Regions from separate parts of the Enterobacter sichuanensis genome, predicted to be linked through region 2. Evidence: predicted binding sites of a transcription regulator. Region 2 holds the regulator's gene; the other holds the start of a gene.

Region 1 (11,894 bases), 2.0 Mb from region 2:
TGACGGTGTGGGAAAACCTGGAGATCGCCATGAAAACCGACAAATCCGTCTGGGCCAGCCTGCGGGCAACGCTCAACGGCGAGCAGCGCGATCGCATTGATGAGATGCTGGCTTTATTGCGGCTCAGCAACGAGCGGGACCGCCGGGCCGGACTGCTTTCCCACGGACAAAAACAGTTCCTGGAGATTGGTATGCTGCTGGTGCAGGACCCGCATCTGTTGCTGCTTGACGAGCCCGCCGCCGGAATGACCGATGCGGAAACGGAGTATACCGCGGAGTTGTTCAGGACGCTGGCGGGCAAGCACTCCCTGATGGTGGTGGAGCACGACATGGGCTTTGTGGAAACCATCGCTGACCACGTAACGGTGCTGCATCAGGGGCGCGTGCTGGCGGAAGGTTCGCTTCGTGAGGTGCAGGCCAACGAGCAGGTGATTGAGGTCTATCTGGGACGTTAAGGAGAGGGAATGTTACAGGTCAACGAACTGAATCAGTATTACGGCGGCAGCCATATCCTGCGCGGCGTGAGCTTTGAGGCGGTCACCGGGGAAGTTACCTGCCTGCTGGGGCGCAACGGTGTAGGGAAAACCACGCTGCTGAAGTGCCTGATGGGGCTGATCCCGGCGAAAACCGGGGAGGTCATCTGGCAGGGGAAAACGATCACCCACAGCAAGCCGCACCAGCGGGTGCAGTCGGGCGTGGCGTACGTCCCCCAGGGCCGGGAGATTTTTCCGCGTCTGACCGTGGAGGAGAATCTGCTGCTGGGGCTGTCGCGCTTTCCCGTCCGCGAGGCGAAGCAGGTGCCGGAGGAGATCTGGCAGCTGTTCCCGGTACTCAAAGAGATGAAACACCGGCGCGGGGGCGATCTCTCCGGTGGTCAACAGCAGCAGTTGGCGATTGGTCGCGCGCTGGCGAGCCGTCCGCAGCTGCTGATCCTCGATGAACCCACCGAAGGCATACAACCTTCGGTGATTAAGGAGATTGGCCAGGTGATCCGCCAGCTGGCAGACAGAGGGGATATGGCGATCCTGCTGGTTGAGCAGTTTTATGACTTTGCCGCCGACCTGGCGGACAGCTACCTGCTGATGTCACGCGGCACCATCATTCAGCGTGGACGGGGTGAAAACATGGAGCAGGAGGGCGTTCGCGGGCTGGTTGCGATCTGAAATGTTATATTATAACATTCTCACTCTGATAAAACGGAATGAGGGTGTTATGTTGGCTGCACATATTGGGAAATTTGCCATGACGCTGGGGGCGCTGCTGGTTAGCGGCCAGCTGTTTGCCCACTCGCACGGTCACGCGATGAGCGAAGCGGAACAGAAGGCGGCGAATGGCGTCTTTGAGGACAACGATGTTAAGGACAGAAAACTGTCCGACTGGGACGGCACTTGGCAGTCCGTCTATCCGTTCCTGCTGGATGGCTCGTTGGATCCGGTCTTCAGGAAGAAAGCGCAGCAGGATAAAAGCAAAACCTTTGATGAGGTGAAAGCCTACTACCGCACGGGGTATGCAACCGATGTGGATGCCATCGGCATCGAAAATAACGTGATGGAATTCCATAAAGGCAAAACGGTCAGCAGCTGTCGTTATGACTACAGCGGCTACAAAATTTTGACCTACGCGTCCGGCAAAAAGGGCGTTCGCTATCTGTTTGAGTGTCAGGACGCCAGCAGCAAGGCGCCGAAGTTTGTGCAGTTCAGCGACCACACCATCGCGCCGAAGGCCTCTTCACACTTTCACATTTTCATGGGCAACACTTCCCACGAGGCGCTGCTGAAGGAGATGGAAAACTGGCCGACCTATTATCCGAAAGAGATGTACAAACAGCAGGTGGTGGAGGAGATGTTGCACCACTAGGCCGTTGATTTTGCTTTTGCCGGGTGGCGGCTTCGCCTTACCCGGCCTATATTCACTACGCCGCTTTGGGTGACTCGCACCATGCCTTGACGCTCATCCCACGTAAAATCATCAGCCACGCCACAATAATCGCGGCCATCATTATCACAAACAACGACCAGTGCGGCAGATTCGTCAGGATAATACCGGTGATCATCGGGTTGGCCGCCGCGCCGAGCCAGCCGAGCGCCTGGGCGGAGAAGTAGCTGGCTTTCATCCCCGGCGGGGCGATATTGTCGATCAACATGTATTCACCCGGCGCATAGATAATCTCACCCAGCGTAAAGATGGCGGCAGCAATGCCCCAGTAAATCAGGTTTTCCCCGGAGAGCATAAAGCCAGCCAGACCGACGATAAAAAACAGTGTGGCGGCGGTCATCAACGGACGAATATTGCTGGCTGAGATCTTGCGACCGAGTGCGTACTGCAGCGTCACCACCACGGCGGCGTTGACGGGCAGCACCACCGCGACCACCTTTTCGGCGAAATCACTGTCCGCATGTGCGGCCAGAACATACTGCGAAATGCAGCTCGCGAACGATCCGCCGACGTATGACGCGAGCAGGCCGGAGAGCGTGTACCAGAACAGCGCGCGGTCTTTCAGCAGGACCGACGGCTGCCACGCCGTCTGCTCTTCGGCGGTGTCTAACGCCACGCTTTTTTGCACAAAGAAATGGATAAACCCCAGCGGCAGCGCGGCGCAGAAAGCGGCCAGCCAGAACGGCAGCTGCAGGCTATACATGACCAGCAGGGTGCCAATGGGCGGCCCGATCGTCCAGCCAATATTCAGGAAACTGTAGTTCAGGGAAAAAACGCGGGCTTTTTCACTGGAGGTCAGCACGTCGGAGAACCAGGCTTTCAGCACCGTCGAAAAGACCGAATAGGCGCAGTTGATCAGCGCAAAGAACAGCACCACCAGCGTGACGTTATTCACCAGCGGGATCGCCACAAAGCCGGCGATAAACGCCACGATAGCGATCAGCATGTAACGTTTTTTATCAAACTTATCGGCCAGAATGCCAAACCCCAGGCTGAACACCACGCCAATGGTCAGCGCCACGGTCAGGGCGTAACCAATATTCTCGACGCTCATGCTATAGACGCGCGTGAGATAAATGGTCATAAACGGCAGCGTTGCCCCACGACCAATGGTTAATAACAATGACGATGCCAGCAGCGCTGCGGTTGAGCGCCGGAGAGATGGTTTCATATTCCTGCCCGACAAATGCTTATGCTTTTTATGTTGTGTCCTGAAAGAAGTATCACGACATAAGGGCCTTGTATAGCACCCTATTTATCCGTAAGTGCTTCGCCTGACTGCCAGAATTAATGATCTTCTCGTGGCACGCTTTTTTCTGTTACCTTGAACTGTTAACAAATTATTAATAATTCAGGGGCAGGGTATGACGCGTAAAGACGGACTGCTGGCGTTGCTGGTGGTCATCGTATGGGGACTCAATTTTGTGGTCATCAAGCTGGGCTTGCACAACATGCCGCCGCTGATGCTGGCCGGTTTGCGTTTTATGCTGGTGGCGTTCCCGGCGCTGCTGTTTGTCGCCCGTCCCAGGATCCCCTTTAAACTGCTGCTGGGCTACGGCCTGACCATCAGTTTTGGCCAGTTTGCGTTTCTGTTCTGCGCCATCAAATTTGGTATGCCTGCCGGACTTGCTTCGCTGGTGTTACAGGCGCAGGCGTTCTTTACCATCATTCTGGGGGCGTTTGTGTTTGGCGAGCGTCTGCAGGGTAAACAGCTGGCGGGCATTACGCTGGCGGTGTTTGGCGTGCTGGTGCTGATTGAGGCCAGCCTGAATGGTCAGCACGTGGCGCTGCTCGGCTTTATGCTGACGCTGGCCGCGGGCCTGAGCTGGGCCTGCGGGAATATTTTCAACAAACTGATCATGCAGCATGAGGCGCGTCCGCAGGTGATGTCTCTGGTCGTGTGGAGTGCACTGATCCCGGTGGTACCGTTTATGGTCGCGTCCCTGATATTCGATGGCCCGGCAGTGATGCTGACGAGCCTGGTTGAAATCGACCTCACCACCATTTTGTCGCTGGTCTATCTGGCGTTTGTCGCCACGATTATCGGGTACGGTATCTGGGGATCGCTGCTCGGGCGATACGAAACCTGGCGCGTGGCGCCGTTGTCGCTGCTGGTGCCGGTCGTTGGGCTGGCCAGTGCCGCTATTTTACTGGACGAAAAACTGAGCGCCCTGCAACTGCTTGGCGCGGTGCTGATCATGGCCGGGCTGTATATCAACGTGTTTGGCCTGCGCGTGCGCCGGACGGCGCGGGTGCGGGGATAAGAAAGAAAAAAGCCCCGCATCGGCGGGGCAAAAACGAATCAGAGGCGGTGCTGATTATAGTAAGGCACGCCTAATTCGTCGGATTTGTCGCTACCAGCACCCATATGGTTGAAATCATAAGGCGACTGGTCATGTGCTGACGGCAAAATCATCGTATCAGGATTATTTTGCTGCGTTGCACGAGGGGTTTGCTCCGCGAAGGTCTGGCTGGAGAAGAGCACCAGCAAGGCGAGGGCGGCGGAGGCGGTAACGTTCATGATTTCCTCGGTTACGTCTGTTACAGGCGATGATTAACTACAGTGTTTTAACGGATACAGGTATCGGGATTCACCGGGTACGCTGGTGATGCGGTACTTATGAGGCGGCACGTCAAAATAGTTCTTGAACGTACGCGTCAGGGTTTGTTGCGATTCAAATCCGTAACGCTCCGCCAGATAAAGGATCGGCTCATTGCTTTCTTTCAGCTTCTGGGCAATTTCCGTCAGCTTGCGGCTGCGAATATATTGACCTAATGAATGGCCGGTCTCTTTTTTGAACATCCGTTGCAGGTGCCATTTGGAGTAACCTGAACGCTCTGACACTTTTTCAAGGGAGAGCGGCGATTCCAGGTTGTCCTCGATCCAGTCCAAAATGCTATGAATGGTGATAGCGTCAGTATTGCGTCTGGACATCGTCATACCTCTTTTTTCTGATTACGGCAGAATTTTCTTGAGCAGAAGCTCAAGCGTTGCCACTTCATCTGCCGTTAGGTTTTTTGTTAGTTCCTGATGCAGTGTTTGTCCTACTAATTGATGACATTGCTCGCACATGGCCGCGCCATCGCTGGTCAGCTTTACCAGTACGCCGCGTTTGTCATTCGGGTTAGGGCTTCGTTCTACCCATCCTTTGCAGACGAGACGATCGAGCATGCGGGTGAGCGCACCCAGATCGACAGAGAGCACCTTTTTCAGCTCAACCGGTGTGATACACACTTCGCAGCGAATGGAACACAGCACTTTGAACTGTGTCGCGGTGATATCCAGCGGTGACAGATAGTCGTTGAGCAGGCGATCTTTCTTCTGATTTACCATATGAATAAGACGACCCAGCGGAACAACGTCGTTAAAGATATCACTGGTGCTTTTCACAATGGTTGCCCTGGCAAGTAGTTAGTCACGGCAGATATTATTGCTCAGGCAAGTATAAGTCAACTGAATGAGTCAGCCGATGCCACGAATTGCTAAAACGTTTCATGAACTTTTTTTGTGGTCTTTCAAATCAGATAGATAACTGAGGATTATCATTTCAGACAGGAAATAATCGTCACGCTGCAACGATGGCTGAATGTCATATTTTCACCCTATAATTGCGGTGTTAACTAAGGATAAGGACAACAACACACTATGCTGGATTTACTTAAAGCAATCAGCCTTGGGCTGGTGGTCTTGCTGCCGTTGGCGAACCCGTTAACGACGGTGGCGCTTTTCCTCGGACTGGCAGGGAACATGAATAGCGCCGAGCGCAATCATCAGTCGTTGATGGCCTCTGTGTATGTTTTCGCCATCATGATGGTGGCGTATTACGCCGGTCAGCTGGTGATGAACACCTTCGGGATTTCCATTCCCGGCCTGCGTATTGCCGGGGGGCTGATTGTCGCCTTTATCGGTTTCCGCATGCTGTTCCCGGCGCAAAAAGCCCATGAGTCACCGGAAGCGGCCAGCAAATCTGAAGAGCTGGAAACCGAACCGAGTGCGAATATCGCCTTCGTGCCGATTGCCATGCCGAGCACGGCGGGGCCGGGGACCATCGCGATGATTATCAGCTCCGCGTCGACGGTGCGTGACAGTTCAACCTTCCCGGACTGGGTGCTGACGGTGGCGCCACCGCTGATTTTTGCGATTATTGGGGCGATCGTGTGGATCTCTCTGCGCAGCTCCGGCGCGATTATGCGCTGGGTAGGCAAGGGCGGTATCGAGGCGATCTCCCGTCTGATGGGCTTCTTGCTGGTCTGTATGGGCGTGCAGTTTATTATTAACGGCGTGCTGGAGATTATTAAGACTTACCATTAAGTGCATTGCCGGGTGGCGGCTTCGCCTTACCCGGCACAAACACCCTTCACCCGTGCTGCCCCTGTTCTTCCAGCGCCACCGGCCACTTACGGAAAATCAGCACCGACCAGACAAGCGCCACCAGGGCCGGAATAGCACCCAGATAGCCAATCGCCGACATCGAGACGTGCAGGATGACCTGATTTCCCACCAGCGCGCCCGCGCCAATCCCCAGATTGAAGATCCCCGAAAACAGCGACATGGCGACATCCGTCGCGTCCGGCGCCAGAGCCAGCACCTTCACCTGCATGCCCAGACCAATAATCATGATCGCCACGCCCCAGAACAGGCTCAGGATCGCCAGCTGGATCTCACTGCCCGCGGCGGGCATCAGCAACAGCAGGCAGGCCAGCAGCAGGCCGATGGCGCTGCTCACCAGTGTGGAGGCATGTCGGTTACCCAGCTTACCGAACAGCACGCTGCCGATAATGCCCGCGCCGCCGAGGATCAACAGTAAAACAGTGGCAAAGTTGGCACTAAAGCCCGCTACCACCTGCACAAAGGGCTCGATGTAGCTGTAGGCCGTGTAGTGGGCGGTGACCACAATGACGGTGAGCAGATAAATACTCAGAAGTGCCGGACGACGCATCAGCAGCGGCAGGCTTTTCAGCGAGCCGGAATGTTCGCTGGGTAGCGCGGGCAGCAGTTTTATCAGGCATACCAGCGTTATCAGCGCACCCATGCCGATGGCGAAGAAGGTGGTACGCCAGCCGAAGTACTGCCCGACGATGCGGCCAATCGGCAGGCCGAGCACCATCGCCAGCGCGGTACCGGTGGCTATCAGGCTCAGCGCCTGAGCACGTTTACCCGCCGGCGCCAGGCGAATTGCCAGCGACGCGGTGATCGACCAGAACACCGCATGGGCAAAGGCAATGCCGATGCGACTGATGACCAGTACCGTAAAATTCCACGCCATAAACGACAGCACATGACTGGCAATGAACAGCACGAACAGGCCGATCAGCAGCCTGCGCCGCTCGATCTGGCTGGTCAGCAGCATAAACGGCAGGGACATCAGCGCCACCACCCAGGCGTAGATGGTCAACATAATGCCCACCTGCGCGGTTTCCATCTGGAAACTTTCAGCGATGTCAGACAGCAGCCCAACAGGCACGAATTCGGTGGTGTTAAAAATAAACGCGGCAATGGCCAGCGTGACCACGCGTAGCCACGCAACCCTGCGGGAAACTGTGTTCGTTGTCATAGGGATGTCGGAGATTCGTTGCTGAAAAGAAGAGGAGACGATCTTAAAACGTCAAAAGGCGAAAACTCAACCATTATGTGATGCAGATCTCAATATTTACCTTATGAAAGCGGTAGCCGCAAGCGTGCTTTTCATTGAATATAAAAGAACAACACAATAAAAACAGGCGGTAAGACAATGCAGGAGATTGATTTTTATCTGGTCGATGCGTTCAGCGAGACCTCGTTTGGCGGTAACCCGGCCGCCGTTTGCCCGCTCAGGGAATGGTTGCCCGATGAAACCTTGCTGAAAATGGCGCAGCAGCACAATCAGTCTGAGACGGCCTTTTTTGTCTGCAGCAAAGGGGGTATTGAGCTGCGCTGGTTTACCACGCTTACCGAAGTCAATCTCTGCGGTCACGCTACGCTTGCGGCGGCGCACGTTCTGTTTACCGAGCTGGACTACCCTGATTCACGGATCCACTTCGATACCGCCTCCGGTCGCCTGACGGTCAGCCGGGAGGGCGACTGGCTGACGCTGGACTTCCCGGCATGCCCAACCCATGAAGAGACACCGCCGCCGGAGATGCTCTCGGCGCTGGGTATTACTCACTATGTTGAAGCCCGTAAAGGACGAGCCTGGCTTATCGTGCTGGACAATCGCCAGCAGGTCGAAGCGCTCATGCCAGATTTTTCGGCGATGACGCCAGGTGAGCATAAGGTGAGTGTGACGGCGCGTGGGGAAGGGGAATATGATTTTGTCAGCCGCTTTTTCTCCCCGGGCGTCTCCGTCCCGGAAGACCCGGTCACCGGCTCCGCCCACACCATGCTGATCCCTTACTGGAGCGAAAAGCGGGGTAAAACCAGACTGTTTGCCCGTCAGGTTTCAGCCCGGGGCGGTGATGTGCGCTGTGAGCTGAAAGGCTCCCGCGTGCTGATGGGCGGTCAGGCCACGCTTTATCTGAAAGGCACAGTTTTTCTGCGCTAAATAGCCATAACTAGAGAGGAAGAGACAATGCAGGAAATTGATTTTTATCTGGTGGATGCCTTCAGCGATAAAACCTTTGGCGGTAACGCCGCAGCGGTATGTCCTCTGGAAGAGTGGCTTCCGGACGAGACGCTGCTCAAAATGGCGCAGCAGCACAACCAGTCTGAGACCGCCTTTTTCGTGCGCACCGACGGCGGGTTTGAGCTGCGATGGTTCACCACGCTGGATGAAATTAACCTGTGCGGACACGCAACGCTTGCCGCCTCACACGTTATTTTCGAATACCTGGATTATCCGCATACCGAAATCACCTTCACCACGCGCTTTGTCGGCGAGCTGACCGTCAAGCGCAGCGGCGACTGGCTGACGCTGAACTTCCCGGCGTGGTCGACTGAGGTTGTGGAGAACCCACCTGCGGCGCTGTTTAGCGCCCTGGGCATTACAGCGGCGAAAGAGGTGCGCGTCGGACGCGATTACATGGTGGTGCTGGAGAGCCAGCAGCAGGTAGAAGCGTTAACACCGGATATTGGCGCGCTGCTTCCGCTGGATAAAATGGTTTGCGTGACGGCACCGGGAGACCAGTATGACTTTGTCAGCCGCTTCTTCTGTCCGGGGGAAGGTGTGCCTGAAGATCCGGTGACCGGATCCGCCCACAGCATGCTGATCCCGTACTGGAGCGAAAAGCTGGGCAAAACCACACTCAACGCCCGCCAGGTGTCATACCGTGGCGGGGATCTGCGTTGCGAACTGAAGGGCGACCGGGTGTTGATTGGCGGTCAGGCGACCCTGTATCTGAAAGGACGTATCTTTTTACGCTAACAGCGTGACGCGATAAGTAAATACTATGAAGCCCCCTGGCAGGCCTGCGCTATGTTGAAAGGCTATATTGAAAGAACAATAGCAAGGAGCCTGCCATGTATTCCATTACCTCTGAATCTGCACATCACCCGGATATCCTCACACTGATTGCTGCGCTTGACCGCTATCAGAGCGAACTCTATCCCGCCGAAAGTAATCATCTGCTCGACCTGTCTGCGCTTGCGGAAGACTCGCTTATCCTGATGATCATCCGCGACCCGCAGCTGAAGGCCGTCGGCTGCGGAGCCATCGTGCTCAACGGTGACGGCACGGGAGAGATGAAGCGGGTCTATATCGATCCGGCTCATCGCGGGCAACATCTCGGCGAAATGCTTCTGGCCGCTCTGGAAGATGAGGCCCTGAGCCGTCATTGCCATACGGTACGGCTGGAGACGGGCATCAAACAGCACGCCGCGGTGCGTCTTTATGAACAGTGCGGATACGAAATGCGCCCGGCGTTTGCCCCGTACGTTGACGATCCGCTCAGCCTGTTTATGGAGAAGGCGCTGGTTGCAGACGTTCGTTTAGCAGCGCTATAAAGGCTTCCAGCTGGCGGGTCATCGCCCCGCGTCGCCACACCAGCCAGGTGGTGAGCCAGCGCCAGTTCTCCGCCAGCGGCCAGGCTTCAATCTGATGATGCCCTGGCATACTCTCCAGCATCGAGCGCGGCATCAGCGCGATGCCCGCACCAGCAATCACGCAGGCGAGCATCCCGTGATAGGACTCCATCTCGTGAATACGGCCAGGGGTGGCTCTGTCTGCATGAAACCAGCTCTCCAGATGCCGACGGTACGAGCAGTTTGCGCGAAAGGCGTAAACATCGCTGCCGCTGACCTGCGCGGCGCGCGAGACTTCCGCCTGTCCGGCCGGCGTGACCAGCATCATCTCTTCCCGGTAGACCGGCATGCCCTCCAGCTCCGGGTGCGACAGGGGCCCGTCAACAAAGGCGGCGCTTAAGGTTCCCTCCAGCACGCCATCAATCATGGTTCCGGATGGCCCGGTAGAGAGGGCAAACTGGATACGCGGGTAGCGCTGGTTAAACTGCGCCAGCGTCTCCGGAATGCGCACCGCGGCAGTACTCTCCAGCGCGCCGAGGGCAAATAGCCCCTGCGGCTCATCACCCGCCACGACCATCCGCGCTTCATCCACCAGCGCCAGGATCTGCTTGCTGTAGCGCAGGAAGTTATGACCGGCGGGGGATAACCGCAAACGCTGGTTCTCACGAATAAACAGCTCAACGCCGAGGTCGGCCTCCAGCTGACGGATGCGGGTGGTGAGATTAGACGGCACGCGATGCACCTTCTGCGCCGCCTGGGTGATACTGCCCGTCAGCGCGACGGCGTTAAACATTTCAAGCTGGGTTAAGTCCATGGCATTCTCGTTTCGTGAATAAGGTGGTTAGTATTATTCATTTTTAAGAAATAGCAGAGTGAGCCACAATCAATCAACCGAAATACGTGGAGAACACCATGACTTATTCATCTGCAACACATGCCTTCTCTGTTAACCCGGCCAACGGGGAAACCCTCGCCGCGTATCCGTGGGCGACGCCGGAAGAGGTTGACCACGCCATTTCTCAGTCAGACGCGGCATATCGCCAGTGGCGTCGTGAAAGCGTTGCCCACCGGGCGCAGAAGCTGCGCGATCTCGGTGCCGCGCTGCGAAACCGCGCGGAAGAGATGGCGCAGACAATCTCCCGTGAGATGGGCAAACCCATCCTGCAGGCGCGGGCGGAAGTCACAAAATCCGCTGCGCTCTGCGACTGGTATGCCGAACATGGCCCGGCGATGCTGCGCGCGGAACCCACGCTGGTGGAAAATGATAATGCGGTTATCGAATATCGTCCTCTGGGGCCGATCCTCGCGGTGATGCCGTGGAACTTCCCCCTCTGGCAGGTGCTGCGCGGTGCTGTGCCGATCCTGCTGGCAGGTAACAGTTATCTGCTCAAACACGCGCCAAACGTGCTCGGCTCGGCCAGACTGATTGCGCAGATAGCGGCCGAGGCCGGTATTCCGGCAGGCGTTTTTGGCTGGGTGAATGCCACCAATGAGGGCGTCAGCCAGGCGATTAACGACAGTCGTATTGCTGCGGTGACCGTCACCGGCAGCGTGCGTGCCGGTGCGGCGATTGGCGCCCAGGCCGGAGCTGCGCTGAAAAAATGTGTGCTTGAACTGGGCGGCTCTGACCCGTTCATTGTTCTTAACGATGCCGACCTCGATCTTGCCGTGAAAGCGGCGGTAGCGGGGCGCTACCAGAATACCGGACAGGTGTGCGCCGCGGCGAAGCGTTTTATCGTCGAGGAGGGTATCGCAGAGACCTTTACCCAACGTTTTGTCGAGGCTGTTGCTGCACTGAAGCTGGGCGCACCGCATGAAGAAGAGAACTATATTGGCCCGATGGCGCGTTATGACCTGCGGGATGAACTGCATCAACAGGTGCAGGCCACGCTGGCCGAAGGGGCAACGCTGCTGCTGGGCGGAGAGAAAATCAGCGGTGAGGGTAATTACTACGCACCGACCGTACTCGGCAATGTGACGCCTGAGATGACGGCTTTCCGTCAGGAGTTGTTTGGTCCGGTCG
Region 2 (11,894 bases):
CCTTTCTTGATGTTTTTCAGGCCTTCAGTCCAGCCAGGGATCACACCATCCAGACGGAAAGAGAGTGGCTCACCACGGGTGTAAGAGTTATCGAACTCTTTACCGTCGATCAGCGTACCTTTGTAGTTCACGACAACAGTGTCGCTGTCTTTAGGTGCATCGCCGGTACCTTCTTTCTCAACTTTGTACACCAGGCCAGTAGACGAGGTTTTCACGCCTTTCTCTTTAGCAAAGGTATCGCGGTAGGCTTTGCCTTTCGCTTCGTTGTCTTTCGCGTCCGCTTCCATCTTAGTCTGAGCGGCACCTTTCACACGCGCTTCAAACGCCTGCAGAGTCTGTTCGATTTCCTGGTCAGAGAGCTTGCTCTTATCAGCAAAGGCGTCCTGAACGCCGGCGATCAGTTGGGCTTTATCCAGTTTGATGCCCAGTTTCTCTTGTTCTTTCAGAGAGTTTTCCATGTAACGGCCCAGAGATGCGCCCAGTGCGTAGGCGGATTTCTGGTCGTCATTTTTGAACGCCGCTTTGCTGTCTGCCGTGGCAGCAGGCTTCGCAGCAGTGTCAGCCGCGAATGACAGCGGCGCGTTCAGCGCAACAGCCATTGTCGTTGCCAGCAGCGTTACTTTAAACAGTGATTTCATCCATATCTCCAGGGCCTGGGGACTCTCACCCCAGCATTAAACGTAAAATGAGTGACGTACTATAAAACGTTGCGGAAGAAATCTACAGACAGACACTTCCAATTCTCGCCACTTTTCAGACTATTTTTGTTTAAATAAGTTTCTTGCCAGGGGGATGCAGACTGTACTTAAGGATAAACTCAGTTAAACTGCGCCGCCGCGGGGCCATTATGGCGAATCTGAAATAAACGAGGTGAATGATGAAGGATACAGCATTAGAAGCGAGAATGGCTGAGCTGGAAAGCCGCCTGGCTTTTCAGGACATCACCATCGAAGAACTAAACCAGACCGTGACCGCACATGAGCTCGAAATGGCGAAACTGCGAGATCATATGCGCCTGCTGACGGAAAAGCTGAAGGCCACCCAGCCGTCGAACATTGCCTCTCAGTCAGAAGAGACGCCACCTCCTCATTATTGAGGCATAAAAAAAGCGGGATTCTCCCGCTTTTTTGTGCCCGGTGTCGCAAAGCTTACCGGGCCAGCATGTCAAACGACAGGTCTTAGTGGCAACCGCAGCCGCCGTTACCGCAACCACCTTTACCGTGACCGTGGTCGTGACCATGGTCATGGCCGTGGCCACCGCAGCAGCCGTCGTGGCCGTGATCGTGGTCATGGTCGTGACCGTGCGCACCGTGAACGTGGCCATGAGCCAGCTCTTCTTCGGTTGCTTCACGGATAGCGACAACTTCAACGTTGAACTTCAGGTTCTGGCCAGCCAGCATGTGGTTGCCGTCAACCACAACGTGGTCGTCTTCCACTTCGGTGATTTCAACAGGAACCGGACCCTGGTCGGTTTCAGCCAGGAAACGCATGCCAACCTGCAGCTCGTCAACGCCCATGAACACGTCTTTAGGCACGCGCTGAACCAGGTTGTCGTCATACTGACCGTAAGCGTCGTTCGCGCCTACAGCAACGTCAAATTTGTCGCCAACTTCATGACCTTCCAGCGCGTTTTCCAGGCCAGAAATCAGGGAACCGTGACCATGCAGGTAGTCAAGCGGCGCACTCACCGGAGACTCATCAACCAACACACCGTCTTCTGTACGTACCTGATAGGCCAGGCTGACCACCAGGTCTTTTGCTACTTTCATGATATCTCCTGAGCGTGGGAAAATTGCTGGCGCAGATTGTAGCGGAAATCTGCACCCGTGTACCCTTTAGCTTAAAAAAACTCAGGGCATATCGCTAGTCCGGATGAAAAATCCCGATAACTTGCTCTTCTTTGCGCACATGATCGCGGGCCTCTTTATCAGCTTCACGCATCTGGTGACCGCACTTAACACACTCAACAACATCAATATTATTCTCCCGCCACATCGCCAGGGTATCTTGCGCCTGGCAGGAGGGACATTTTGCACCCGCAATAAAGCGTTTACGTACAGCCATCTTTCGTTACCCTTTATTCAAATTCATCCCAGCCATCAAGCTGGCGTCGTTCCTGTTGCATCTCGCGCTGGAAGATCTCCTCCAGTTCGCGACGCGCTTCCCGCACGCGAGAGATCTGCGCCGTATCGGTATGCACCGGCATCAGCTCGCGTAACATCCGCATATCCAGCCGGCGGAAATGCATCTGGGCGCGTTGCGCCTGGTGAGGATGCATCCCCAGCGAGATTAACGCTTTGCGACCCAACTCCAGCGCACTGGAAAACGTTTCACGCGAGAAGTGTTTCACACCCGCCTGCAACAGTTCGTGAGCTTCAACACGTCCACGCGCACGCGCCAGAATGTGCAGATGCGGAAAATGCTGCTGACAGAGCTCCACCAGCTTCATCGTGTCTTCTGGATCGTTGCAGGTAATCACAATGGATTCGGCAGCCTCTGCGCCAGCAGAGCGCAACAGCTCGAGCTGGGTCGCGTCGCCGTAATAAACCTTATAGCCATATTTGCGCATCAGGTTGACCGCGCTGATATCGCGCTCCAGCACGGTAATGCGCATCTTGTTCGCCATCAACAAACGTCCGATAACCTGTCCGAAGCGGCCAAAGCCCACCACAATCACCTGCGGCTTGTCGTCTTCCACCCACGGGGCTTCATCTTCATCGTCAGACGGGTTTAAGCGGCGCGACAGAAGTTTATCCACCAGCTTCATCAGCAGCGGCGTGGTCATCATCGACAGCGTAACCGTCACCAGCAAAAGCGCCATCTGATCGTCTTTAAAAAGCTTCTGGGAGGAGGCGGTGGAGAAGAGCACAAACGCGAACTCGCCCCCCTGGCTTAACACGCTGGCAAACTGCATACGCTCCGAACTGCGCAAGCCGTAAATGCGTGCCATGACGTACAGCACCAGTGTTTTTACCGCCACCAGAATGGCAACGCTGACCACAACCCACAGCAGATGGGTATAGAGCACGCCGAGATTGAGCGCCATCCCCACCGAAATAAAGAACAGCCCCAACAGCAACCCTTTGAAGGGATCGATAGCAATTTCCAGCTCGTGGCGATATTCGCTCTCCGCCAGCAGCACCCCGGCGATAAAGGTGCCGAGCGCCATCGACAGCCCCAGCGCGTCCATAAACAACGCCGATCCCAGTACCAGCAGCAGCGTCGCGGCGGTAAAGACTTCGCGCACGCCCGAGGCGGCAATAAAACGGAACACGGGACGTAACAGGAAACGTCCGCCAATCAGCATGCCCGCAAAGGCCAGCACCTTCATGGCAATTTTCGCCCAGTCAAAATGATCGTCGCCGGAACCGGCCAGCAGCGGCACCAGCGCCAGCGCCGGGATCACCGCTAAATCCTGGAACAGCAGTACCGAAAAGCCCAGCTGACCGGCTTCGTTGCGGTTCATCCCTTTGTCGCGCATCAGCTGCAGGGCCATCGCCGTCGACGACATCGCAAGGCCTATTCCGCCTATCACCGCCGCCTGCCAGGAAAAATCCGTCAGCATTAGCAGGCCGCCCAGAATCGCGGCGCTGAACAACACCTGCGCGGCACCCACGCCAAAGATAGAGCGTCGGAGCTGCCACAATTTAGAAGGGTTGAGCTCAAGTCCGATGATGAACATCAGGAACACCACGCCCAGCTCGGAGAAGTGGAGTATTTCATCCACATCACTGATGAATCCCAGCCCCCAGGGGCCAATCGCGATCCCCGCCAGCAGATACCCCAGCACCGCCCCGATTCCAATCCGTGCAGCAAACGGCACCGCGACAACGGCCGCAAATAAAAACAGCACCCCGGCGAGGAGCAAATTCGATCCTTCCATTAACGACCTCCTGCCGGAATCGGTGACGCCAGCCATTCACCATAGGCTCGGGCGTGGCTCGCCAGCTCTTTGGGATCCTGACGCCGCGCCCAGTAGACAATAATCGGGCTCATCCAGTGCATACGGCACATTGCCGCCGTCAGCTCGAAAGGCCGCAGGATGTCGCTCATCGGATAGCGGTTCAGCCCGTCGTGGCGGTAAGCGCTTTCTGGCTCACCGGTGGTGATCACACTACGCCAGTACTTTCCCGCCAGTTGGTTGCCCCCCACCCCGCTGGAGAAGCCCCGGCTCAGCACGCGGTCCAGCCACTCTTTGAGCAGCGCCGGACAGCTGTAGGTATAAAGCGGATGCTGGAACACAATCACGTCATGCTGACGCAGCAGTTCCTGCTCATAAGGAATATCAATAAAGAAATCAGGATAGTGCGCGTAGAGATCGTGCACCGTCACGTTGCTGAGCTGAGTAGCCGGCTTAAGCAGAACCCGGTTCGCCACCGAGTCCTGAGATTCCGGATGGGCATACAGCAGCAGCACTTTTGCTGTCTGAGACATCATTCCCCTCCCGGTCTTGTTTCTGTTTTTGTGTATCGTCGTTGTTTTGGGCTACCATGGCGGCCCGGTGCGGAAAATGGCCCACACCTTACATTATCATAATGACAAATTAACATAGTCGGAACATACGGCGCTTCTATGATTGTTTTCTCCTCGTTACAAATTCGTCGCGGTGTGCGCGTCCTGCTGGATAACGCCACTGCTACCATCAACCCGGGCCAAAAAGTGGGTCTGGTCGGCAAAAACGGTTGTGGTAAATCCACGCTGCTGGCGCTGCTGAAAAACGAGATTAGCGCGGATGGCGGTAACTTTACCTTCCCGGGGAACTGGCAGCTCGCCTGGGTGAACCAGGAGACGCCCGCCCTCAGCGAACCGGCACTCGACTATGTTATCGACGGGGACCGTGAATACCGTAAACTCGAGGCGGAACTCAATGCCGCTAACGAGCGCAACGACGGCCACGCCATCGCCACCGTTCACGGCAAGCTGGACGCCATTGACGCGTGGACCATTCGCTCCCGCGCCTCCAGCCTGTTGCACGGCCTGGGCTTCAGCAATGAACAGCTGGAACGCCCGGTCAGCGACTTCTCCGGCGGCTGGCGTATGCGCCTCAACCTGGCGCAGGCGCTGATCTGTCGCTCTGATCTGCTGCTGCTCGATGAACCGACCAACCACCTCGATCTCGATGCGGTTATTTGGCTGGAGAAGTGGCTTAAGAGCTATCAGGGCACTCTGATTCTGATCTCCCACGACCGCGACTTCCTCGACCCGGTGGTGGATAAAATCATTCACATCGAACAGCAAACGATGTTCGAGTACACCGGTAACTACAGCTCCTTCGAGCGCCAGCGCGCGACGCGTCTTGCCCAGCAGCAGTCCATGTACGAAAGCCAGCAGCAGCGCGTCGCGCACCTGCAGAGCTTTGTGGATCGCTTCAAGGCCAAAGCGTCTAAAGCGAAGCAGGCCCAGAGCCGCATCAAGATGCTGGAACGCATGGAGATGATTGCCCCGGCGCACGTGGACAACCCGTTCCACTTCAGCTTCCGCGCGCCGGAAAGCCTGCCAAACCCGCTGCTGAAGATGGAAAAAGTGAGCGCCGGATACGGCGATCGTACAATTCTCGACTCCATCAAGCTCAACCTGGTGCCGGGTTCACGTATTGGTCTGCTGGGACGCAACGGTGCCGGTAAATCCACGCTGATCAAACTGCTGGCGGGCGAACTTAACCCGGTCAGCGGCGAAATCGGGCTGGCGAAGGGCATCAAGCTTGGCTACTTCGCCCAGCATCAGCTGGAATTTTTACGCGCTGATGAATCCCCGATCCAGCACCTGGCGCGTCTGGCGCCGCAGGAGATGGAGCAGAAGCTGCGCGATTATCTCGGCGGCTTCGGCTTCCAGGGCGATAAGGTCACCGAAAACACCGAACGTTTCTCCGGCGGCGAAAAAGCTCGTCTGGTGCTGGCGCTGATCGTCTGGCAGCGCCCGAACCTGCTGCTGCTCGATGAACCGACCAACCACCTCGATCTCGACATGCGTCAGGCGCTGACCGAAGCGCTGATTGAGTTCGAAGGCGCACTGGTTGTGGTTTCGCACGACCGCCACCTGATCCGCTCCACCACGGACGATCTCTACTTAGTGCACGACGGCAAAGTCGAGCCGTTCGACGGCGATCTGGAAGACTACCAGCAGTGGCTGACGGACGTGCAGAAGCAGGAAAACCAGCCGGAAGAGCCAACGAAAGAGAACGCCAACAGCGCCCAGGCGCGTAAAGACCAGAAACGCCGCGAAGCGGAGCTGCGCACCCAGACGCAGCCGCTGCGTAAAGAGATTGCCCGTCTCGAAAAAGAGATGGAAAAGCTCAACGCCACGCTTGCTGCCGTTGAAGAGAAGCTTGGCGACAGCGGTCTGTATGACCAGAGCCGTAAAGCGGAGCTGACGGACTGCCTGCAAACCCAGGCGAAGACCAAATCGAACCTCGAAGAGTGTGAGATGGCCTGGCTCGACGCCCAGGAACAGCTGGAAGCGATGCTGCAGGCCGACTGAGTATTTGCCCCGTTTTGCGAACAGGATCCGTCCCTGGTTCGGAAATCCTGGCTAAACGGGGTACAATTCGGAAAGTATCGTAAATTTCCGACAAGAATCAGCATCGCGCTTATGACCCAAATCATTCCATCAGACTTCGACATTGCGGCCGAAGACAGCACTGAGTTCGTGCCTATGCGCGGCGTGGCCAATCGCCATTTGCAGACCATGCTGCCGCGACTGATCCGCCGCAAGGTTCAGTTCACCCCGCACTGGCAACGGCTTGACCTGCCGGACGGTGACTTTCTGGATCTCGCCTGGAGCGAAGCACCTGAGCAGGCCCGCCATAAGCCGCGCCTGGTGGTCTTTCACGGTCTGGAAGGCAGTCTGCACAGCCCTTATGCGCATGGGTTAATTGAGGCGGCAAAAGCGCGCGGCTGGCTCGGCGTGGTGATGCATTTTCGCGGCTGTAGCGGCGAACCCAATCGTCAGAAACGCATTTATCACTCGGGTGAAACCGAAGACGGTACGTGGTTTTTGCACTGGCTGCGGGATAATTTTGGCAACGTGCCAACCGCCGCCGTGGGCTACTCGCTGGGCGGCAATATGCTGGCCTGTCTGCTGGCCAAAGAGGGCGAAAGCGTACCGCTGAATGCGGCGGTCATTGTCTCCGCCCCGTTTATGCTGGAGCAGTGCAGCTACCATATGGATAAAGGCTTTTCCCGCGTCTATCAGCGCTATCTGCTCAACCTGCTGAAAGCCAACGCGGCGCGTAAGCTGAAGGCTTACCCGGATACGCTGCCGGTCAGCCTGCGCCAGCTGAAAAAGGTGCGCCGAATTCGCGAGTTCGACGATCTGATCACCGCCAAAATTCACGGCTTCGCCGATGCGATTGATTACTATCGTCAGTGCAGCGCCATGCCGCTGCTCAGCAAGATCACGCAACCGACGCTGATCATTCATGCCAAAGATGACCCCTTTATGGATCACCACTCGATCCCCGCACAGGAGTTTCTGCCCGACAACGTTCACTATCAGTTGACCGAGCATGGCGGCCACGTCGGGTTTATCGGTGGCACGCTGCGCCGCCCGAAAATGTGGCTTGAGACGCGTATCCCTGACTGGCTAACCCCTTATCTGGACGGTGCAAAATGATTATTCCCTGGCAGGATCTGGCTCCCGAAACGCTCGATAATCTGATTGAAAGCTTTGTATTGCGCGAAGGCACCGATTATGGTGAACATGAACGCTCGCTTGAGCAAAAGGTCAACGATGTAAAGCGCCAGCTGAAAAGCGGCGACGTGGTGCTGGTGTGGTCAGAACTGCATGAGACGGTCAATATCATGCCCCGCAACGCGTTTCACGGCTGATCTTCCACCCTTTTCAGTCAGGGAGTTGTTATGTCTGCCAGACATCCGATTATTGCCGTTACGGGGTCGAGTGGTGCGGGAACCACCACCACCAGCCTCGCCTTTCGCAAGATTTTCGCCCAGCTGAATCTCCGTGCGGCGGAGGTCGAAGGCGACAGCTTTCACCGCTACACGCGTCCGGAGATGGATATGGCCATCCGTAAAGCGCGCGATCTGGGTAAACACATCAGTTACTTCGGCCCGGAGGCCAATGACTTCGGCCTGCTGGAGCAAACCTTTATTGAGTACGGACAGAGCGGCAAAGGGCAGTCCCGCAAGTATCTGCATACCTATGATGAAGCCGTTCCCTGGAATCAGGTGCCGGGCACCTTTACTCCCTGGCAGCCGCTGCCGGAACCTACCGACGTTCTGTTCTACGAAGGATTACACGGCGGCGTGGTTACGCCGCAGCACGACGTGGCGCGCCACGTGGATCTGCTGGTCGGCGTGGTCCCAATCGTCAACCTGGAGTGGATCCAGAAACTGACGCGTGACATGAGCGAGCGCGGCCACTCACGCGAGGCAGTGATGGACTCGGTGGTGCGTTCCATGGAAGATTACATCAACTACCTGACGCCGCAGTTTTCCCGCACCCATATCAACTTCCAGCGCGTGCCGACGGTGGACACCTCCAACCCGTTCGCCGCCAAAAGTATCCCGTCGCTGGATGAGAGCTTTGTGGTGATCCATTTCCGCAATCTCGAAGGCATTGATTATCCGTGGCTGCTGGCGATGCTGCAGGGCTCGTTCATTTCTCACATGAATACATTAGTGGTGCCGGGCGGAAAAATGGGACTGGCAATGGAGCTCATCATGACGCCGCTGGTACAGCGACTGATGGAAGGGAAGCAGATCGCATAATCATATTCCCTCTCCCTGTGGGAGAGGGTTAGGGTGAGGGCATCAACACGCACGATGCCCAATCAATCACGCCTCAATCACTTCATACGAATGGGTGATTTTTACCGCCTTCTCCAGCATTAACGCCACAGAGCAGTACTTCTCCGCCGACAGGTCCACCGCGCGTGATACCGCCGTGTCTTTCAACGCTTTGCCGGTCACAACAAAGTGCAGATTAATATGGGTGAACAGGCGTGGCGCCTCTTCACGACGTTCTGAGGTCAGTTTAACCTCGCAATCTGTCACGTCATGACGGCCTTTCTGCAGAATCGACACCACGTCAATGGCGCTGCATCCCCCTGCCGCCATCAGCACCATCTCCATTGGGCTTGGCGCTTTATCGCCGGAGTTGCCATCCATCAAAATCTGGTGTCCGGAAGCGGACTCGCCCAGGAACGTTAAACCTTCAACCCATTTCACGCGCGCTTGCATATTCTTAAACTCCAACGTTGCATTTTTGGTGACAGATTACGCGTGCGTTACATTTCTCGCAATGGAAGGCGACCTGCATCATGCTGAAGCGAGACACCAGGAGACACGCGGCGAAAGCTATGCTAAAACACTCAGGATGCTACAGTAATACATTGACGTTACACGTGTATGCAGAGGACATCAAACTTTACTGGCTGCGAAACGTTACGGTAGCCGACTTCCCAGGGTATGGGTAAGAATTCGATTGCAACCCCAGAGTCCGGATGCATCTGATGACTCTGGTGACAGCTTATAACAGAGGATAACAGCGCATGGTGCTTGGCAAACCGCAAACAGACCCGACTCTCGAATGGTTCTTGTCTCATTGCCACATTCATAAGTACCCATCGAAGAGCACGCTGATTCACCAGGGTGAAAAAGCGGAAACGTTGTATTACATCGTTAAAGGCTCGGTGGCAGTGCTGATCAAAGATGAAGAAGGGAAAGAGATGATCCTTTCTTATCTGAACCAGGGCGATTTCATCGGTGAACTGGGCCTGTTTGAAGAGGGCCAGGAACGTAGCGCCTGGGTTCGTGCAAAGACAGCATGTGAAGTGGCTGAAATTTCTTACAAGAAATTCCGTCAGCTGATTCAGGTTAACCCTGACATCCTGATGCGTCTTTCTTCCCAGATGGCGCGCCGTCTGCAGGTCACCTCTGAGAAAGTGGGCAACCTCGCCTTCCTGGACGTGACGGGCCGTATTGCACAGACGCTGCTGAACCTGGCGAAACAGCCAGACGCCATGACCCACCCGGACGGCATGCAAATTAAAATTACCCGTCAGGAAATTGGTCAGATCGTCGGTTGCTCCCGTGAAACCGTAGGTCGTATCCTGAAAATGCTGGAAGATCAAAACCTGATCTCCGCCCACGGTAAAACCATCGTGGTTTACGGAACGCGTTAATTCCGCTCAAACGGCGTGTCACCGCAAGGTGTCACGCCGTTTTTGTCTCTACTCCCCATGTGGCGCAGGCTGATCTATCACCCGGAAGTTAACTACGCACTGCGACAAACGCTGGTGTTGTGTCTTCCTGTGGCCGTAGGCCTGCTCCTCGGACATCTTCAGCAAGGTCTGCTCTTTTCTCTGGTGCCCGCCTGCTGCAACATTGCCGGTCTGGACACGCCGCATAAGCGCTTTTTCAAACGACTCATCATTGGCGGTTCACTGTTTGCCGGCTGTAGTCTCGCCGTGCAGCTTCTGCTGGCGCGCGATATTCCGCTGCCGCTGATCCTGACCGTGCTGGCGATGACCCTGGGTGTCACCGCCGAAATCAGCTCGCTGCACGCCCGTCTACTTCCCGCCTCGCTGATTGCGGCCATTTTCACGCTGAGCCTCGCCGGAAATATGCCGGTGTGGGAGCCGCTGCTGATCTACGCGCTGGGGACATTATGGTACGGGCTGTTTAACTGGTTCTGGTTCTGGCTGTGGCGCGAACAACCGCTGCGTGAATCCCTGAGCCTGCTCTATGTGCAGCTGGCGGAGTATTGTGAAGCCAAATACACCCTGCTCACCCAGCATACCGATCCGGAAAGATCGCTGCCCCCGCTGCTGACCCGTCAGCAAAAGATGGTGGATCTGATAAGCCAGTGCTACCAGCAACTGCATATGCTCGCCGCCAACCAGAATCACGAATATAAACGGCTGCTGCGCACTTTCCAGGTGGGGCTGGATCTGCAGGAACATATCTCCGTAAGTCTTCACCACCCGCAAGAGGTGCAAAAACTGGTAGAGCGCAGCCACGCTGAAGCGGTGATCCGCTGGAACGCACAGACCGTCTCCGCGCGCCTGCGGATCCTGGCCGACGATATTCTCTATCACCGCTACCCCACGCGCTTTAACATGGACAAACAGCTCGGCGCGCTGGAGAAAATCGCCCGTCAGCATCCGGATAACCCGGTCGGTCAGTTTGCCGCCTGGCACTTCAGCCGCATCGCCCGCGTGCTGCGTACCCAGCGCCCGCTTTATTCCCGCGATCTGATGGCGGACAAACAAAAACGGCTTCCGCTGTTGCCCGCGCTCAGAAGTTATCTGTCGCTTAAATCGTCCGCCCTGCGCAATGCCGCACGGATTAGCGTCATGCTCAGTGTCGCCAGCCTGATGGGCATGGCGCTGCATCTGCCGAAACCCTACTGGATCTTAATGACCGTGCTGTTTGTCACCCAGAATGGCTACGGCGCCACGCGGGTGCGGATTCTGCACCGGGCCGGCGGAACGATGGCGGGGCTGATTATTGCGGGCGTGACGCTGCACTTCCACGTGCCGGAAGGCTATACCCTGGCAGGAATGTTGGTGATTACGCTGGTGAGCTACCTGATTATTCGTAAAAACTACGGCTGGGCGATGGTGGGTTTTACGGTGACGGCGGTGTATACCCTGCAGTTGCTCACGCTCAATGGCGAACAGTTTATTGTCGCCAGGCTGATTGATACCCTCATCGGCTGTCTGATTGCCTTTGGTGGTATGGTCTGGCTGTGGCCGCAGTGGCAGAGCGGGCTGCTCAGGCAGAACGCCCACGACGCGCTGGAGGCTGACCAGGAGGCTATCCGCCTGATTCTGAGCGATGATCCTCAGCCCTCCCCGCTGGCTTATCAGCGGATGAAGGTCAACCAGGCGCACAACGCCCTGTTCAACTCGCTCAACCAGGCGATGCAGGAGC

Evidence for each region. Region 2 encodes CRP, which controls carbon source genes, mostly activating them, when cyclic AMP is high. Its sites were predicted from a motif close to ATGTGANNNNNNTCACAT; they were not measured.
Region 1: a site for CRP is predicted at 7,566-7,583, ahead of C1N69_RS11030 (sugar transporter). Genes of this name have one in related genera too.

Annotation. Positions count from the first base shown of each region.
Region 1 covers NZ_CP027986.1:2,277,642-2,289,535, forward strand. Annotated here, with positions in the region: gene urtD (urea ABC transporter ATP-binding protein UrtD) at 1-455, shown strand, start outside; gene urtE (urea ABC transporter ATP-binding subunit UrtE) at 465-1,163, shown strand; gene zinT (metal-binding protein ZinT) at 1,216-1,857, shown strand; gene ydeE (efflux MFS transporter YdeE) at 1,913-3,106, opposite strand; gene eamA (O-acetylserine/cysteine exporter) at 3,300-4,199, shown strand; gene marB (multiple antibiotic resistance protein MarB) at 4,238-4,456, opposite strand; gene marA (MDR efflux pump AcrAB transcriptional activator MarA) at 4,490-4,870, opposite strand; gene marR (multiple antibiotic resistance transcriptional regulator MarR) at 4,892-5,326, opposite strand; gene C1N69_RS11025 (MarC family NAAT transporter) at 5,582-6,247, shown strand; gene C1N69_RS11030 (sugar transporter) at 6,294-7,490, opposite strand; gene C1N69_RS11035 (PhzF family phenazine biosynthesis protein) at 7,668-8,456, shown strand; gene C1N69_RS11040 (PhzF family phenazine biosynthesis protein) at 8,484-9,275, shown strand; gene C1N69_RS11045 (GNAT family N-acetyltransferase) at 9,371-9,853, shown strand; gene ptrR (putrescine utilization regulator PtrR) at 9,807-10,685, opposite strand; gene sad (succinate-semialdehyde dehydrogenase) at 10,784-11,894, shown strand, end outside.
Region 2 covers NZ_CP027986.1:4,301,224-4,313,117, forward strand. Annotated here, with positions in the region: gene fkpA (FKBP-type peptidyl-prolyl cis-trans isomerase) at 1-638, opposite strand, end outside; gene C1N69_RS20925 (protein SlyX) at 878-1,096, shown strand; gene slyD (peptidylprolyl isomerase) at 1,179-1,769, opposite strand; gene C1N69_RS20935 (YheV family putative zinc ribbon protein) at 1,864-2,064, opposite strand; gene kefB (glutathione-regulated potassium-efflux system protein KefB) at 2,078-3,883, opposite strand; gene kefG (glutathione-regulated potassium-efflux system ancillary protein KefG) at 3,883-4,434, opposite strand; gene C1N69_RS20950 (ABC transporter ATP-binding protein) at 4,573-6,477, shown strand; gene C1N69_RS20955 (hydrolase) at 6,589-7,611, shown strand; gene C1N69_RS20960 (YheU family protein) at 7,608-7,826, shown strand; gene C1N69_RS20965 (phosphoribulokinase) at 7,857-8,726, shown strand; gene C1N69_RS20970 (OsmC family protein) at 8,793-9,197, opposite strand; gene crp (cAMP-activated global transcriptional regulator CRP) at 9,509-10,141, shown strand; gene C1N69_RS20980 (YccS/YhfK family putative transporter) at 10,199-11,894, shown strand, end outside.